2 regions of the Cupriavidus malaysiensis genome follow, and region 2 is predicted to be linked to the other one. Evidence: riboswitches for the same ligand, from Rfam matches in the RefSeq annotation. Region 2 holds a riboswitch; the other holds the start of a gene.
What was found. A riboswitch is a leader RNA that binds a small molecule or an ion and turns the genes downstream of it on or off. The one in region 2 is predicted to bind glycine.
Positions count from the first base shown of each region.

Region 1: linked by a shared signal. The riboswitch ahead of gcvT (glycine cleavage system aminomethyltransferase GcvT) and the one ahead of BKK80_RS28695 (D-amino acid dehydrogenase) in region 2 are both predicted to bind glycine.

Region 1 is NZ_CP017754.1:106,322-114,493, reverse strand. Features, by position in the region: gene gcvP (aminomethyl-transferring glycine dehydrogenase) at 1-2,491, opposite strand, end outside; gene gcvH (glycine cleavage system protein GcvH) at 2,584-2,964, opposite strand; gene gcvT (glycine cleavage system aminomethyltransferase GcvT) at 3,065-4,192, opposite strand; glycine riboswitch at 4,289-4,426, opposite strand; glycine riboswitch at 4,448-4,536, opposite strand; gene BKK80_RS00540 (glycine zipper 2TM domain-containing protein) at 4,595-4,837, opposite strand; gene BKK80_RS00535 (UvrD-helicase domain-containing protein) at 5,150-7,243, shown strand; gene BKK80_RS00530 (hypothetical protein) at 7,550-8,122, opposite strand.
Region 2 is NZ_CP017755.1:2,066,708-2,074,879, forward strand. Features, by position in the region: gene BKK80_RS28690 (sigma-54-dependent Fis family transcriptional regulator) at 484-2,463, opposite strand; glycine riboswitch at 2,884-3,007, shown strand; gene BKK80_RS28695 (D-amino acid dehydrogenase) at 3,057-4,364, shown strand; gene BKK80_RS28700 (M20/M25/M40 family metallo-hydrolase) at 4,435-5,895, opposite strand; gene BKK80_RS28705 (acyl-CoA synthetase) at 6,024-7,661, opposite strand; gene BKK80_RS28710 (Crp/Fnr family transcriptional regulator) at 7,867-8,172, shown strand, end outside.

The DNA.
Region 1 (8,172 bases), on a different replicon from region 2:
CCAGGATGCACTCGTGCGCCACCAGGCCGTGCTGGCCCGTGTACAGCACCGGGTAGTGGGGCGACAGGCGCTTGGCGACGTAGTTGGCGGCGAGGATGGCATTCTCGGTGGCGGCGGTCAGGCCGGCCGAGCCCATCATGGCGACGTACATCCACGAGATCGGCAGGATGCTGGCCGAGCCGAATGGCGCGGCGGACACGCCGCCGATGCCGTTGTCGTCGCGGCGGTAGCCCACGCTGTCCTGGTTGGGCAGGAAGTCCGCCAGGTGCGCGCCGACCGCCACCGGGCCCACGCCAGGGCCGCCGCCGCCGTGCGGGATGCAGAAGGTCTTGTGCAGGTTCAGGTGCGAGACGTCGCCGCCGAACTGTCCAGGCGCGGCAGTACCGACCATGGCGTTCATGTTGGCGCCGTCCACGTAGACCTGGCCGCCGTGGCGGTGCACGATCTCGCAGATCTGCTGCACGCCCTGCTCGAACACGCCGTGCGTGGACGGGTAGGTGATCATGATGGCCGCCAGGTTGCTGCTGTGCTGCTCGGCCTTCTTCGCCAGGTCGTCCAGGTCGACGTTGCCGTTCTCGTCGCAGGCCACCACCACCACCTTCATGCCGGCCATCTGCGCCGACGCCGGGTTGGTGCCGTGCGCCGAGGACGGGATCAGGCAGATGTCGCGGTGGCTCTCGCCGCGGCTGGCATGGTAGGCGTGGATGATCAGCAGGCCGGCGTACTCGCCCTGCGAGCCGGCGTTCGGCTGCAGGCTGACGGCGGCATAGCCGGTGGCGGCGCACAGCATCGCCTCGAGCTGGTCGATCATCTCGCGGTAACCGACGGTCTGGTCCAGCGGCGCGAACGGGTGGATACGGCTGAACTCGGGCCACGTCACCGGGATCATCTCGCTGGTGGCGTTCAGCTTCATCGTGCACGAGCCCAGCGGGATCATGGTGCGGTCGAGCGCGAGGTCCTTGTCGGCCAGCATGCGCAGGTAGCGCAGCATCTCGTGCTCGGCGTGGTGCGTGTTGAACACCGGGTGCGTCAGGTAGGCGCTCTGGCGGGCCAGGCCGTCGGGGAAGGCGTCCTGCGCCGCGGCCTCGATGGCATCGAAGGCGAGCGAGGCCGGCAGGGGCTTGCCATGCGAGAAGATCTCCCACAGCGCGATGACGTCCTCGCGCGTGGCGGTCTCGTCGAGCGATACGCCGACGCGGGTGGCGCCGGCATGGCGCAGGTTGATGCCGCGCGCGCTGGCGGCGGCATGGATGGCCTCGGTGTTGAAGCCGGTCTCGAGCGTCAGTGTGTCGAAGAAGGTGGCATTGGCGCGCGCGAAGCCAAGTGCTTCCAGGCCGGCGGCCAGCGTCGCCGTCAGGCGGTGCACGCGCTGCGCGATGCGCTTGAGGCCGGCCGGGCCGTGGTAGACCGCGTACATCGAGGCCATCACCGCCAGCAGTACCTGCGCGGTGCAGATGTTCGAAGTGGCTTTCTCGCGGCGGATGTGCTGCTCGCGCGTCTGCAGGGCCAGGCGGTAGGCCTTGTTGCCTTGCGCGTCGACGGTCACGCCGACCAGGCGGCCCGGCATCGAGCGCTTGAACGCGTCCTTGACCGCCATGTAGCCGGCGTGCGGGCCGCCGAAGCCGAGCGGCACGCCGAAACGCTGCGAGTTGCCCACCGCGACGTCGGCACCCCATTCGCCGGGCGCGGCCAGCAGGGTCAGCGCGAGCAGGTCGGCGGCGGCCACCACCAGGCCGCCGGCGGCATGCACGGCGTCGGCGATGGCGCGGTAGTCATTGACGTCGCCGTTGACGCCGGGATATTGCAGCAGCACGCCGAAGGCATGCGCACCCGCGGCCTCGGCGGCGGGGCCGACCTTGACCTCGATGCCGAGCGGCTTGGCGCGCGTGCGTACCACTTCCAGCGTCTGCGGCAGCACGTCGTCGGCGACGTAGAAGGTCTGCGAGGCATGCTTGTTGACGCGCTGCAGCAGCGTCATCGCCTCGGCGGCGGCGGTGCCCTCGTCCAGCATCGAGGCATTGGCGATGTCGAGGCCGGTCAGGTCGGTGACCATCTGCTGGAAGTTCAGCATCGCTTCCAGGCGGCCCTGCGAGATCTCGGGCTGGTAGGGCGTGTAAGCGGTGTACCAGGCCGGGTTCTCGAAGATATTGCGCAACACCACGGCGGGTGTATGCGTGTCGTAGTAGCCCTGGCCGATGAAGCTCTTGAACACCTTGTTCTTGCCGGCGAGGGCGCGCAGCCTGGCCAGCGCGGCTTCCTCGCTGAGCGGCTCGGCGAACTCGCCCAGCGGCAGCGGGTCGCGGCGGCGGATGGCGGCGGGGATCACGGCGTCGATCAGCGCGGCGCGGCTGTCGTAGCCGAGCACCTTCAGCATGTGCTGTTGTTCGGCGGCGTCGGGGCCGATGTGGCGTCCGGCGAAGGCGTCGCGCGCCTCCAGTTCGGCCAGCGTGGGACGGGCGTGGGCGGCGTTCATGGGCAGCGGGGCATTCATGGCAGGGGTCTCGTCAGGCGCGGCGCCGGTGGTCGGCCGGCCGCCGCGCGGTCGTTCGGTCTCGGCGGCCCCGTCGCCGGGGCCGCGCGGCGTCAGGCGCCGACGCTGGCCTTGTAGGCGTCGGCCGACATCAGGCCGTTGACGTCGTCGGCGTTGGCCGGCTTCAGCTTGAACAGCCAGGCCTCGAAGGCGTTGGCGTTGACGCTCTCCGGCTCGGCGCTGGCGGCGTCGTTGATGGCGATGACCTCGCCGGCCACCGGCGCGTAGATGTCGGAGGCGGCCTTGACCGACTCGACCACGGCCAGCGCGTCGCCGGCGCCGACGCTGCGGCCCACTTCGGGCAGCTCGAGGAAGACGATGTCGCCCAGCGCGTCCTGCGCATGGTCCGTGATGCCGATGGTCAGCGTGCCGTCGGCTTCGACGCGCACCCACTCATGCGACTCGGTGTACTTGAGTTCGGGGGGGAAGTTCATGTGGATTCTCCGGATTCGGTTGGTTCGTCTGTTCTGGGCGCGCCCGCGCGCGGGCGCGCCATGACCGTTGGCTCTTGACCTTGTTTGACCGTTGCGAGCGTCAGCTCACGAGTGCCTTGCCATTGCGCACAAACGGCAGTTTAACCACAGTCGCCGCCAGCTTGCGGCCGCGGATCTCCACTTCGACGCTGTCGCCGGGTTGCGCGCCCAGCGGCAGGCGGGCGAAGGCGATCGAAAGGGACAGGGTCGGGCTGAAGGTGCCGCTGGTGGTCTCGCCGTTGCCGGCGGGCGTGACGACGGTCTGGTGGGCGCGCAGCACGCCGCCCTTGTCGCGCAGGACCAGGCCGGCGAAGGCGGCCTTCTGGCCGTCGGCCAGCAGGGCGGCCTTGCCGGTGAAGTCGCGTTCGCTCTGCAGGTCGACGGTCCAGGCCAGGCCCGCATCCAGCGGCGAAGTGTGGATATCCATGTCCTGTCCATACAGGTTCATGCCCGCTTCCAGGCGCAGCGTGTCGCGCGCGCCCAGGCCGGCCGGGCGCACGCCGGCGGCATCCAGCTTTTCCCACACCGCGGCGACGTTGTCGGCCGGCACCACCAGCTCGAAGCCGTCCTCGCCGGTGTAGCCGGTGCGTGCGACCATGATTTCGCCGATGGCCGGGTCCTGTACCACGAGGGCGTTGAAGGGCTTGAGCGCTTCGCTCGGCTGGGTGCTGGGGAAGGCGCCCCATACCTTGGCGCGCGCGTTCGGGCCCTGCACCGCGACGATGGCCAGCGGCGCCACGCCCGCGGGGGCGTTGTCGGCGCGCCGCGGCGTGATCGCGACTCCGCTGCCGGTGGCGGCATTGCGGGCGCGGATCCATTCGATATCGGTGGGTGCGGTGCTGGCGTTGACCACCAGGCGGAAGCGGTCTTCGGCGAAGAAGTAGACGATCAGGTCGTCGATGACGTGGCCCTTGTCGTCGAGCATGCAGGAGTAGAGCGCCTTGCCCGGCGTCTGCAGCTTGTCCACGTTGTTGGCCAGCAGGCCGCGCAGGAAGGCGCGCACGTGGGGACCGGCGAGGTCGACCACGCACATGTGGGAGACGTCGAACATGCCGGCGTCGCTGCGCACGGCGTGGTGTTCCTCGATCTGGGAGCCGTAGTTGACCGGCATGTCCCAGCCGCCGAAGTCGACCATGCGGGCGCCGAGGGCGCGGTGGATGGCATTGAGGGGCGTGGCCTGGAGCGTCATGGGTTCCTCGGGGACGGATCTCTGCGGTTGCGAAAACGAAAAAAGGGCCATCCGCCGCATGGCTCGCGCGCGTCGTGCTGCGAATCCGCTGCGGCGGATGACCCCTCTGTCCTCGATACCTGAGAGATTACAGGGTGGCTCCTGGCGGAACCGGGCCCTGCGCGCCCCTTCGGTGGACACGCTCACCGTCATTCATGCGAACGATGGCGGGTGTCGCTCTCCAGAGTACGGCGTGCATCGTGTGCATATTGCCCGCCGATCCGACCAGTCCATGGTGCCTGAGAGTTTTCGGGTGATACCCCTTCGGCGGCGCGATGCCTCGCGCGCTCTCCCGGCCGGATGCGCGCAATGTACGGGACGCCCCCCGCTTTGTCAACGCGCCCCGGGCCGGCGGGGCAGGGCTCACCGGCCCCTGCGGTTCGGGGTGGTGACGTTGCCGATGACACCGCCCACGGCCGCGCCGCCGACGGTGCCCAGCGCATCGCCGCCAGTCAGCACTGCACCCCCGACCGCGCCGATACCGGCGCCGATGGCGGTGTTGCGCTGCTTGGGCGACATGTCCGCGCAGCCGGCGAACGCCACCAGCGTGGTGCTGATCAGGATGGCCTTGGCCAGGGCCGGACGTGCTCGCTTCTGTGTTCGCATAGGACAGCTCCCATGTGATGATGAGGCCACACCTGGTTGAAGCAGTGTTGGAGCAGCCGTCATACAAGCTCTCTATCCTTCTTAGAGACCGCCATCCGGGACGCGATCCCGGCCATTACTTTTCATTACAGAGCATTACGGCGCGTTACATGACGGCCGGGGACAAAGGCCTCGTCGAGCAGCCTGGCCTGGCGGCGGCGCGTGTTAACATCCTTCGCTTGCACGGTGCCGAGGCGCGCCGGATCCTGCACACGCCGCACCGCATCCGCGGCCCGGCCGTTCCCGTCACACATCCACGCTGTCTTCCCGCGCATGACCCACGGACTCAATCCCGCCCAATCCGAAGCTGTCCGCTATCTCGATGGTCCCTGCCTGGTACTGGCCGGCGCCGGCTCGGGCAAGACCAGGGTGATCACGCAGAAGATCGCCCACCTGATCGAGGACAAGGGCTTCGAGCCCCGCCACATCGCCGCCGTCACCTTCACCAACAAGGCGGCGAAGGAGATGCAGGAGCGCATCGGCAAGCTGATGGAAGGCAAGACCACGCGCGAAGGCAAGCGTCTGCCGCTCAAGCAGCTGACGGTCTGTACCTTCCACTCGCTCGGCGTGCAGATCCTGCGCGCCGAGGCCGAGCACGTGGGCCTGAAGCCGCAGTTCTCGATCATGGACTCGGACGATTGCTTCGGGCTGGTGCAGGAACAGCTCGGCACCACCGACAAGAAGCTGATCCGCAGCGTGCAGGGCACGATCTCGCTGTGGAAGAACGGCATGGTCGATCCCGAAGCGGCCATCGCGCAGGCCGCCGATGCCGACCAGCACCAGGCCGCGCTGGTCTACCGCAACTACGTGGCCACGCTGCATGCCTACCAGGCGGTGGATTTCGACGACCTGATCCGCCTGCCGGCCGAACTGTTCGCGCGCGACGAGACGGTGCGCCTGAAGTGGCAGAACCGCCTGCGCTACTTCCTGGTCGACGAGTACCAGGACACCAATGCCTGCCAGTACCAGCTGCTCAAGCTGCTGGCGGGTGGCTCGCACCTGCGCGCGCCGGCCTTCACCGCGGTCGGCGACGATGACCAGGCCATCTACGGCTGGCGCGGCGCCACGCTCGACAACCTGCGCCTGCTGCAGACCGATTTCCCCGACCTGAAAGTGATCAAGCTGGAGCAGAACTACCGCTCCACGGTGCGCATCCTCGAAGCGGCCAACGCCGTCATCGCCAACAATCCGAAGCTGTTCGACAAGAAGTTGTGGAGCGAGCACGGCATGGGCGACCCGGTCGCCATCAACCCGATGAACGACGAGGAGCATGAGGCGGAGTCCGTGGTGTTCCGCCTGTCGGCCCACAAGTTCGAGCGCCGCGCGCAGTTCCGCGACTATGCCATCCTGTACCGCGGCAATCACCAGGCACGCCTGTTCGAGCAGATCCTGCGCCGCGAACGCATTCCCTATGTACTGTCGGGCGGGCAGAGCTTCTTCGACAAGGCGGAAATCAAGGACATCTGCGCCTACCTGCGCCTGATCGCCAATCCGGACGACGACCCTGCTTTCATCCGCGCCATCACCACGCCGCGGCGCGGCGTCGGCAATACCACATTGGAGGTGCTGGGCACCTTCGCCGGCCAGGCCAAGGTCTCGCTGTTCGAGGCGGCCATGATGGGCGGCATCGAAGGCAAGCTGCAGCCGCGCCAGCTGGAGCCGCTGCGCGTGTTCTGCGAGTCGATGGTGCGGCTGGCCGCGCGCGCCGCCAAAGACCCGGCCACGCAGGTGCTCGACGACCTGATGGAAGGCATCCACTACGAGGCCTACCTCTACGACACCTTCGACGAGCGCCAGGCACAGTCCAGGTGGACCACCACGCTGGAATTCCTCGATTGGCTCAAGCGCAAGGGCACCAAGCCCGAGGGTGGCGACGGCACGGGCGAGGCCACTGGCTACGACACCGCCGACGGCTTCGGCGACGAGGGCAAGAACCTGCTCGAGCTGACACAGACGGTGGCGCTGATGAGCATGCTCGAGGGCCGCGAAGAAGATCCCGACGCGGTGCGGCTGTCGACGTTGCATGCCTCCAAGGGCCTGGAGTACCCGCATGTGTTCCTGGTCGGCGTGGAGGAGGGCATCCTGCCCCATTGCCGCGAGGACGAGGACATGAGCGACGAGAAGGTCGAGGAAGAGCGCCGCCTGATGTACGTCGGCATCACGCGTGCCCAGCGCAGCCTGCACATCAGCTGGTGCAAGAAGCGCAAGCGCGCGCGCGACACCTATTCCTGCCAGCCGTCGCGCTTCATCGGTGAAATGAAGCTGGAAGAGGCGCCGGCGCCCAAGGACACGGCCCCGGCCATGAGCCCCAAGGACCGCCTGGCCGGACTCAAGGCGCTGCTCGGTAACGGAAAGGCCGGGGTCTGATACAAAGTCGATACATAGGGATACGAGATAGACAAGACCGGCCCCGGCGCGCCGACTAGGATCACCCCCGTCCGCGGCCTTGTGCTGCGGGTACCGTGCGGGGCTTAACCCTTCTGTCCTGCGCGGTCGGGCATGCGTGCCCGGTTCTTCCCTGTTTGACGCCCCCGGCCCAAAGCGCGGGGGCGTTCTTTTATCCACATTCCGGTCACCGCCGATCGCTGCACGCCGCGGCGCCACGCATGCAGCAGCCAGGTCGGCAGGGTGCAGCGAGGCGTGGCACGCGCGCCGCGATACTCCCGGCAGCGCTCAGTGCGGCGGCCCGTCGAAGCCGGGGCCCGCCTGGTCCCTGCCTTCCGGCCCGCCGGGACGGCCCATCTCCAGCTCGTGCATGCCATGCATCGGCGGCATCAGGCCCAGCCAGTGCGCCACCTGGGGCATCGCGCGCAAGCGGCGCCGCTGGGACGCATCGAGGCTCTCATCCAGCGCCAGCCAGCGTTCATCGACCGCGCGGCGGTCCTTCTCCAGCGCATCGTGCAGCCGCTCCATCGCCTGGACGCGCGGGCGCAGCGGTGCGCTGCCGTCGCGCATGCCCTCGGGGTCGCCGCTTTCACGCAGGAAGCGCGCGCGCAGCTCCAGCGCATGGGCGTGTGCTTCACGCGTGGCGGACTCGGCGGCCTGCCACAGCGCGTTCTGCGCGGCATTCAGGCCGAGTGCCTCGCGCGGTGCAAGGTTCGGCCCGGGCCGGGCGGGTGGATCGGACGAGGCGTTCTGCAGCGCATGGGCCGGCAAGGCCAGCGAGCAGGCGCCGCCGAGCACGGCAAGGCTGAGGAGGAAGCGGACGCGGCGCAGCGCGTCCCGAAGGCGGGTCGGGCGTGTCATGGTTTGGCTCCGTGAACAACGAAGGATGTCGGCCCCGGATGGCAGGGTCG
Region 2 (8,172 bases):
AGCTGTTGTTCGGTGAGGACCTGTGCGGCCCTGAACGACGGGACGGCACGCGGCCACCCACGCCCCGAGCACAATGCAAAGCGCGTGCCTGCCGCGCCGCCTGCCCTGGCACACGCGGCGCCAGGCGGCTGGAAGGGGCTGCGCGCACGCCGCGCCGTGGAGATGCCCTGCGCGGCGGCGCGACTTGAGACACCGGCGACAGCCGTGGTGTCTCAGGAGCGGGCACTGTCTCGCGCCGGTGAGACAGGCAGCCGCGTGCCTTGCCTGCGGTGGGCACGTGGCACTGGCATCGGCAGGGGACGGGGGAAACGGAAAGCCGCTGAGGAGCGGCGAAGAGGACAGGACGGCCGCGCTGGATGCGCTGGATGCGCTGGATGCTGGATGCTGGATGCTGGATGCTGGATGTGCGAGATGCACGCTGCGTGCGCGGCCGGCGCAAGGCACGCCGGGGCACGCCGGCGCGCGCTCACCTGGCGCGTTCGCTCAGCCGCGCTGCAGCCGCGCCAGCTTGCGGTACAGCGTGGCGCGCGAGATGCCGAGCACGCGCGCCGCCTGCGCGCGGTTGCCGCCCAGCTCCGACAGCGTGCGCTCGATCGTCTCGCTTTCCAGGTCGGCCAGCATGGTGGAGCGCGCCGGGACCGCAGCGGCAGCAGCGGTGGCAGCGCCTGGCGCGGCCGGCATGCCGGCCTGCAGGTGCGCGACGGGCGGCGCCACGGCCAGCGCGGCCGCCTGCGCCAGCCAGGTCTCGTCGAAGTGCTCGCGCCCCACCGTCTCGCCGCCGCCGGACAGCGCCAGCGCCGCGCGCAGGGCCTGGTGCAGTTCGCGCACGTTGCCCGGCCAGGCATGCGCCATCAGCAATGCCATCACGTCCGCATCGAGACGCTTGCGCCGCCCGCCGGCGAGCGCGTCGACCTGCGCCTGGATCAGTTCGGCCAGGTCGGTGCGCTCGCGCAAGGCCGGCACCTGCACCGAGAGGCCGTTCAGGCGGTACAGCAGGTCCTCGCGGAAGGCGCCGGCGCGCACCAGCGCCGGCAGGTCGCGATGGGTGGCACAGATCACCGAGATGTCCACCGGGATCGCGCGATGGCCGCCCACGCGCGTCACGCTGCGATCCTGCAGCACGCTCAGCAGGCGCGCCTGCAGCGCCAGCGGCATGTCGCCGATCTCGTCCAGGAACAGGGTGCCGTGGCTGGCCTGCTCGATCTTGCCGATGCTGCCGCCCTTGCGGCCGCCGGTGAAGGCGCCCTCCTCATAGCCGAACAGCTCGGCTTCGGCCAGCCCTTCCGGGATCGCCGAGCAATTGAGCGAGACGAAGGCGCGGCCCGGCCGGCTGGCCTCGTGCAGCGCGCGTGCCAGCATGCTCTTGCCGGTGCCGGTTTCGCCCAGCAGGATCACCGGCACCTGCTCGCGCAGGACCGTGGCCGCCTTGCCGAACAGCCGCGCCAGCCTGGCGTCGGCCAGCACGCAACCCTGCGCCGCGCCGGCGGCCGCCGGCGTGGATGGCCGTGGCGCGCCCGCGCCCGGCGTCGCGGCCTGCGCCCGTGTTGGAGCCGGCGCAGGCTCCAGCGCGACGAAATAGCGCTCGCCCCCACGTCCGTTCAGCGTCGCCGCGCCCGCCGCGCCGGCGGCCGCAGCGCGCAGCCCGCCGGCAAAGACCTCGTCGAGCGCGCGCGGCGCCCAGGTCCCGCCCGGCCGCCCCAGCATCTGGCGCGCCGCGCGGTTGGCCGCGACGATCACGTCGTCGCGCGAAATGGCGACGATGCCTTCGGCGGGCGTGCCCAGCATGCGCGGATCGTGGTGCAGGCGCAGGATGCGGCAGCCGGCCATGCCGGCGTACATGCGGTTCTCGATCGACATGGCGGCGGCCTGCACGCGGCTGAGCGCGTAGGCCGGCAGGTCGATGCCGAAGCCCGTGATATCCAGCACGCCGACCAGCCTGTCGTGCGGATCATGGATGGGCGCCGCCGCGCAGACCACGTCGATCAGTTCTTCGAGATAGTGCTCGCCGCGGCGGATCTCGATCGGCAGGCCGCCTTCGCTCAGCACGCAGGCCGGCGCATTGGTGCCCAGCGCCGCCTCGCTGACGCGCTTGCCGCCCACCAGCGCGCGCGCCTGCGACGGCCCGGCGCCCCCCTGCACGGTGGAACTGACGATCACGCCTTCGGCGTTGGTGCAGAACACCAGCCAGTGGCGCGACGGAAACGCGCCCGCCAGGATCGCCATATCCTCTTCGGCGCAGGCGATCAGGGCCTGGTGCTCCGCTTCGAGCCGGCGCAACTGGCTGTGCGTGACGAAGTTGGTGCCGAGCGCGCGGTCGCCCGGGCGCAGCCCGTAGGTGGCGGCACGCTGCCAGGAACTGGCGATGCGCTCGGGGATGGTGCCGGGCGGCACCAGCCGGCCGTCGAAGAACTGGCGCCGCGCGGTGCGCACGTCGAGGGGAAGGCTGTCTGCGGCTTGCCTCATTGGGGGGCTGTCTCCGTGCGGCTTGTTATGTTGTGCCCGGCGGCGCGCATCGCGCGGGGCGGCGCCCGGGTGGTGGATGACTTTAGGTGAGGCCCCGGGCGATTTCAAGCGCGCCGGCGCGCGCCTGCTCGTTTTCCCCGAGGCCGCCGGCGCGGCGCGTGCGGCCACCGTCTCGCTTCGATCCACGCGGTGTCTCAGGATGAGACAAGCGGGTCGGCACAGCGTCCGCACACCGGCCGCCGCCGCGCCCGCCCCGCCTCGCCCGGCGTGCTGCCCGCGCCACCCGGCGCGGGGGCTTGCCGCCCGGCTCAGGCCCATGCTATGGTGCGCGTTCCAGGAGAACGGAGCATCCCGGCAGGCTGCCGGTGCCGCTCCTACCGAAGGCGTACCCCCGAAACGCTCAGGTGCAACAGACTGGATACCGAACCAACTGGAGAGCGTCGCGGCAGGCTGGCAGACACCAGCGCCGGCGGCCGCCGAAGGGGCAAGCCGAAGTCCGGGTGGACCAGGCGAATCTCTCAGGCAAAAGGACAGTGGGGGCAGGCGTGCGACACCGCACGCCTGCCCCTTTTTGCTTTCCTGGAGCCAGAGAAATGAAAGTCATCGTGATGGGCGCGGGCGTGATCGGCGTGGCCTCGGCCTGGTATCTCGCCAAGGCTGGCCACGAAGTGGTGGTGCTCGAACGCAATGCCGGCGCGGCGCGCGAAACCAGCTTCGGCAACGGCGGCCAGATCTCCGTCAGCCATGCCGAACCCTGGGCCAATCCCGCCGCGCCGTGGAAACTGCTGCGCTGGCTGGGCAAGGAGGATGCGCCGCTGCTGTTCCGCCTGCGCGCCGATCCCGCACAGTGGTCCTGGGGCCTGAAGTTCCTGCGCGAATGCTCGGCGCGCCGCTCCACCCACAACATGATCCAGCTGCTCAACCTGGGCACCTACAGCCGCGCCAGCCTGCAGGCGCTGCGCGCCGAAACAGGCATCGAGTACGACCACCTCAGCCGCGGCATCCTCCACTTCTACACCAGCGCCAAGGAGTTCGATGCCGCCATCGAGCCGGCCCGCATCATGCGCGAGCTCGGCTGCGAACGCCAGGTCATCGGTGCCGACGAAGTGGTGCGCATCGAACCGGCGCTGGCCGCCATCGCGCCGCGCCTGGCCGGCGCCACCTACACCAGCGCGGACGAGTCGGGCGACGTGCACCGCTTCACCACCGCGCTGGCGGCGCGTTGCGAGGCGGCCGGCGTGCGCTTCCGCTACGGCGTGCGCGTGCAGCGGCTGCATGCCGACGGCGGCGGCATGCGGGCGGTGGAATATGCCGACGACAGCGGCGCCTACCAGCTCGAAAGCGCCGATGCCTACGTGCTGGCGCTGGGCAGCTTCAGCCCGCTGCTGGCGCGGCCGCTGGGGATCAAGCTCGATATCTATCCCGCCAAGGGCTACTCGGCGACGCTGCCGGTGCTCGATGCGGAACGGGCGCCCAGCGTCAGCCTGACCGACGACGAGTACAAGCTGGTCTTCTCCCGCTTCGGCGACCGCCTGCGCATCGCCGGCACGGCGGAGCTTAACGGCTATGCGATGGAACTCAATCCGCTGCGCTGCGAAGCCATCGTGCGCCGCACGCTGGAGATCTTCCCGGGCATGAGCCGCCCGGAACTGGCGCGCTACTGGACCGGACTGCGCCCGGCCACGCCGGGCAACGTGCCGTACATCGGCGCCAGCAGCGTGGCGGGGCTCTACCTGAACACCGGCCACGGCACGCTGGGCTGGACGCATGGCTGCGGCTCCGGGCGCGCCATCGCCGACATCATCAGCGGCCGCGCCCCGGAGGTGGACTTCGCCTTCAGCGGCGCCCTGCCCCAGCGGCGCGTGGCAGCGGTGGCGGCCACCGGCGCCAGCGCGCGCTGAGCGCCGGCGCAAACGCTGTCTATCCGTCGCCCGAAGGCTTGTGGCAGGAAGCGGGCGACGGGAGGGCGTCTCAGGGCGCCGCCGCGATCACCTCGGCGACGGCCGCCGTCAGCTTGCGCGCGTAGGGCACGTGCAGGAACTCGTTGGGACCGTGGGCATTGGACTTCGGCCCCAGCACGCCGCACACCATGAACTGCGCCGACGGGAAGCCGGCCTGCAATGTGTTCATCAAGGGGATGGTGCCGCCCTGGCCGATATAGGCCAGGTCATGGCCGAAGTGGGTGCGCGAGGCCGTGTTCATGGCCTGTTCCAGCCAGGGCGCCAGGCCGGGCGCGTTCCAGCCGTTGGCCGCGCCGGCGGCGGGCTTGAAGGTGACCTTGGCGTTGTAGGGCGGGTCCAGTTCGAGCAGGGCCTTGAGATCGGCCGCCGCCCGCGCAGCGTCGACCAGCGGCGGCAAGCGCAGCGACAGCTTGAAGGCCGTGCGCGGGCGCAGCACATTGCCGGCATCCGCCAGCGACGGCAGGCCGGCGGCGCCGGTGACCGACAGCGAGGGCCGCCAGTTGGCGTTGAGCAGCACTTCCTGCGGATCGGCCACCACCGGCAGCACCGGCCGGCCGTCCTGGCCGCACGACCAGGGCATGCCCTTCCATACCGCCTCGCCGAGGATGCGCGCGGCCGCCTCGGTCTCGCGCAGGCGGTCGGCCGGAACCGGGCAATGGAAGGCGTCGGGCAGGATATTGCCGGTGGCGGCATCCTCCAGGCGCTCGAACAACTGGCGCATCACGCGGAAGCTGGACGGCGCGATGCCGCCATAGGAGCCCGAGTGGATGCCCTCCTCCAGCACCTCCACTTCGAGGTCGCCCACCACCAGGCCGCGCAGCGAGGTGGTCAGCCACAGCTGGTCGTAGTTGCCGGCGCCGGAATCCAGGCAGACCACCAGGCCGACCCGCCCCAGGCGCTGGCGCAGCGCGTCCACATACGGCAGCAGGTCATAGCTGCCGGATTCCTCGCAGGTCTCGATCAGGCCCACGCAGCGCGGGCGCTCCACGCCCTGCGCATCGAGCGCGGCCAGCGCCGCGATGCTGGCGTAGACGGCATAACCGTCGTCGGCGCCGCCGCGGCCGTAGAGGCGCCCGTCCTCCATCTTGGGCGTCCAGGGGCCGAGGTCGCGGCGCCAGCCGTCGAACTCGGGCTGCTTGTCGAGGTGGCCGTACAGCACGATGGTCTCGCTGCTGCCCGAACGCGTGGCGGGCGTCTCGAAATAGAGCAGCGGCGTGCGCCCGGGCAGGCGGATCACTTCCAGCTTGAGGCCGCGCACCGGCTGGCGCTCGACCCAGGCGGCGGCATCGGCGACGACGCGCTCCAGGTGGCCGTGGCGGGCCCAGTCGGCGTCGAAGGCAGGACTCTTGGCGGGAATGCCGATGTAGTCGGTCAGCGCGGGGACGATCTCGTCGTTCCACTTGCGCTCGACGAAGTCGCGCAGCGCGGCGCTGTCGGGCGCGCGGGTCGGTGCAGCCGTGTCGGTGGTCATGGTGCGTCCTGGCAGGTGGGAAGCGGCGCAGGCGGCCGGTGCGAGGCATTGTCGCACAGCGCCGCCCGCGCACGGGACGCACGGCCGCGGAACGCCGCGGCCAGGGTTGGGGCCTCAGGCCGCGGGCATCAGACGTCGATGGCCGAGTCCGACTTGACCTTGCGGCGCAGCTCGAACTTCTGGATCTTCCCGGTCGAGGTCTTGGGCAGCGGCCCGAAATAGACCGCCTTGGGTACCTTGAAGCCCGCCAGCAGCGAGCGGCAGTGCGCCATCAGTTCCTCGGCGGTGACGCTCGCGCCTTCCTTCAGCTCGACGAAGGCGCATGGCGTCTCGCCCCACTTGGCGTCGGGCTGGGCGACCACCGCCGCCGCCAGCACCGCGGGATGGCGGTACAGCGCGTCTTCGACCTCGACCGAGGAGATGTTCTCGCCGCCGGAGATGATGATGTCCTTGCTGCGGTCCTTGATCTTGACGTAGCCGTCAGGCATGCACACGCCCAGGTCGCCGGTGTGGAACCAGCCGCCGGCGAAGGCTTCGCGCGAGGCCTTCTCGTTCTTGAGATAGCCCTTCATGCAGATATTGCCGCGGAACATGATCTCGCCGATGGTCTCGCCGTCGGCCGGCACCGGCTCCATGGTGTCGGGATCCAGCACCGCCACCTGCGACTGCAGGTGGTAGCGCACGCCCTGGCGGGCCTTCATCACCGCACGTTCTTCCTGCGACAGCGCCGTCCAGCTGTCCTGCTCGGCGCACACCGCGGCCGGGCCGTAGACCTCGGTCAGGCCGTAGACGTGGGTCAGGTCGAAGCCCATGGCCTCCATCTGCGCCAGCACCGCGGCCGGCGGCGGCGCGCCCGCCACCATGCCGCGCACCGGCCCGCGCAGCCCTTCGCGCCAGGCCGCCGGCGCGTTGACCAGGGCGGTATGGACGATGGGCGCGGCGCAGTAGTGAGTCACGCCTTCATCGCGCATCAGGTCGAAGACCAGCTTGGGCTCGAACTTGCGCAGGCAGACGTTGACCCCGGCGCGGGCCGCCACCGTCCACGGGAAGCACCAGCCGTTGCAATGGAACAGCGGCAGCGTCCACAGGTAGACGGCATGCTTGGGCATGTCCCATTCGAGGATGTTGGAGACCGCGTTGATGGCCGCGCCGCGGTGGTGGTAGACCACGCCCTTCGGGTCGCCGGTGGTGCCCGAGGTGTAGTTCAGGGCAATGGCATCCCACTCGTCGTCCGGCAGGCGCCAGGCGTATTCCGGGTCGCCGCCGGCGAGGAAGCTCTCGTAGTCGGTCTCGCCGAAGGGCTGGGCCGGCACGGGGCCGAGCGCGTCATGCACGGCGATCACCTTCAGGCCGGGCACTTCCAGCGCCATCTGGCGCGCCACGTCGGCGAACTCGGTGTCGGCCAGCAGCACGCGCGCCTCGCCGTGGCGCAGCATGAACAGCAGGTTGGCGGCGTCCAGGCGGATATTGAGCGCATTGAGCACCGCGCCCGCCATCGGCACGCCGAAATGGGCCTCGATCATGGCCGGGGTGTTGGGCAGCAGCGCCGCCACGGTGTCCCCCTTGCCCACCCCGGCCGCGGCCAGCGCGCTGGCCAGGCGGCGGGTGCGCGCGTAGGTGTCGCGCCAGTTCTGCCGCACCGGGCCGTGCACGATGGCGAGCCGGTCGCCATACACTTCGGCAGCGCGGGCGATGAAGTCGATGGGAGTGAGGGGAACGAAATTGGCCGGGTTCTTGCCCAGGCCCGTCTCGAAGTCGGTCGGCATGCTTGGAGTCTCCACGTGCGCCGGCGCGGACCGCGCCCGGCGCTGTTACTTTTTGCGCTGCAAGGCTATCATCGCACACGCCGCCGCACTGTCGCCTGGATGACAGTGCGCCGCGCGCGCCGCATTCCGCCGCTTCCAGCGCTTCCGCCGTCCTGTCGCCGCCACCGCCTTGCCAGCCGCTTTCCGCCTGCCGCCGCCTGCCGCCATGACCACCGAGCCCCCGTCCGCCGACCCCGGCCCTGCCCCGCAGGCCGCCGCCGTGCTCGCCGGCCATGCGTGGTTCGACGCGCTGGCGCCGCACCACCAGGCCCTGGCGGCACGGCAGACCCTGGTGCAGGACTACGCGGCAGGCGCCTACATCGCCCGCCGCGGCGAGACCTCGCGCTACTGGATCGGCGCCGACACCGGCCTGATCAAGCTGGCGGTCTATACCGCCGATGGCCGCGGCTGCACCTTCTCCGGCGTACCGGCCGGCGGCTGGTGCGGCGAAGGCAGCGTGCTCAAGCGCGAA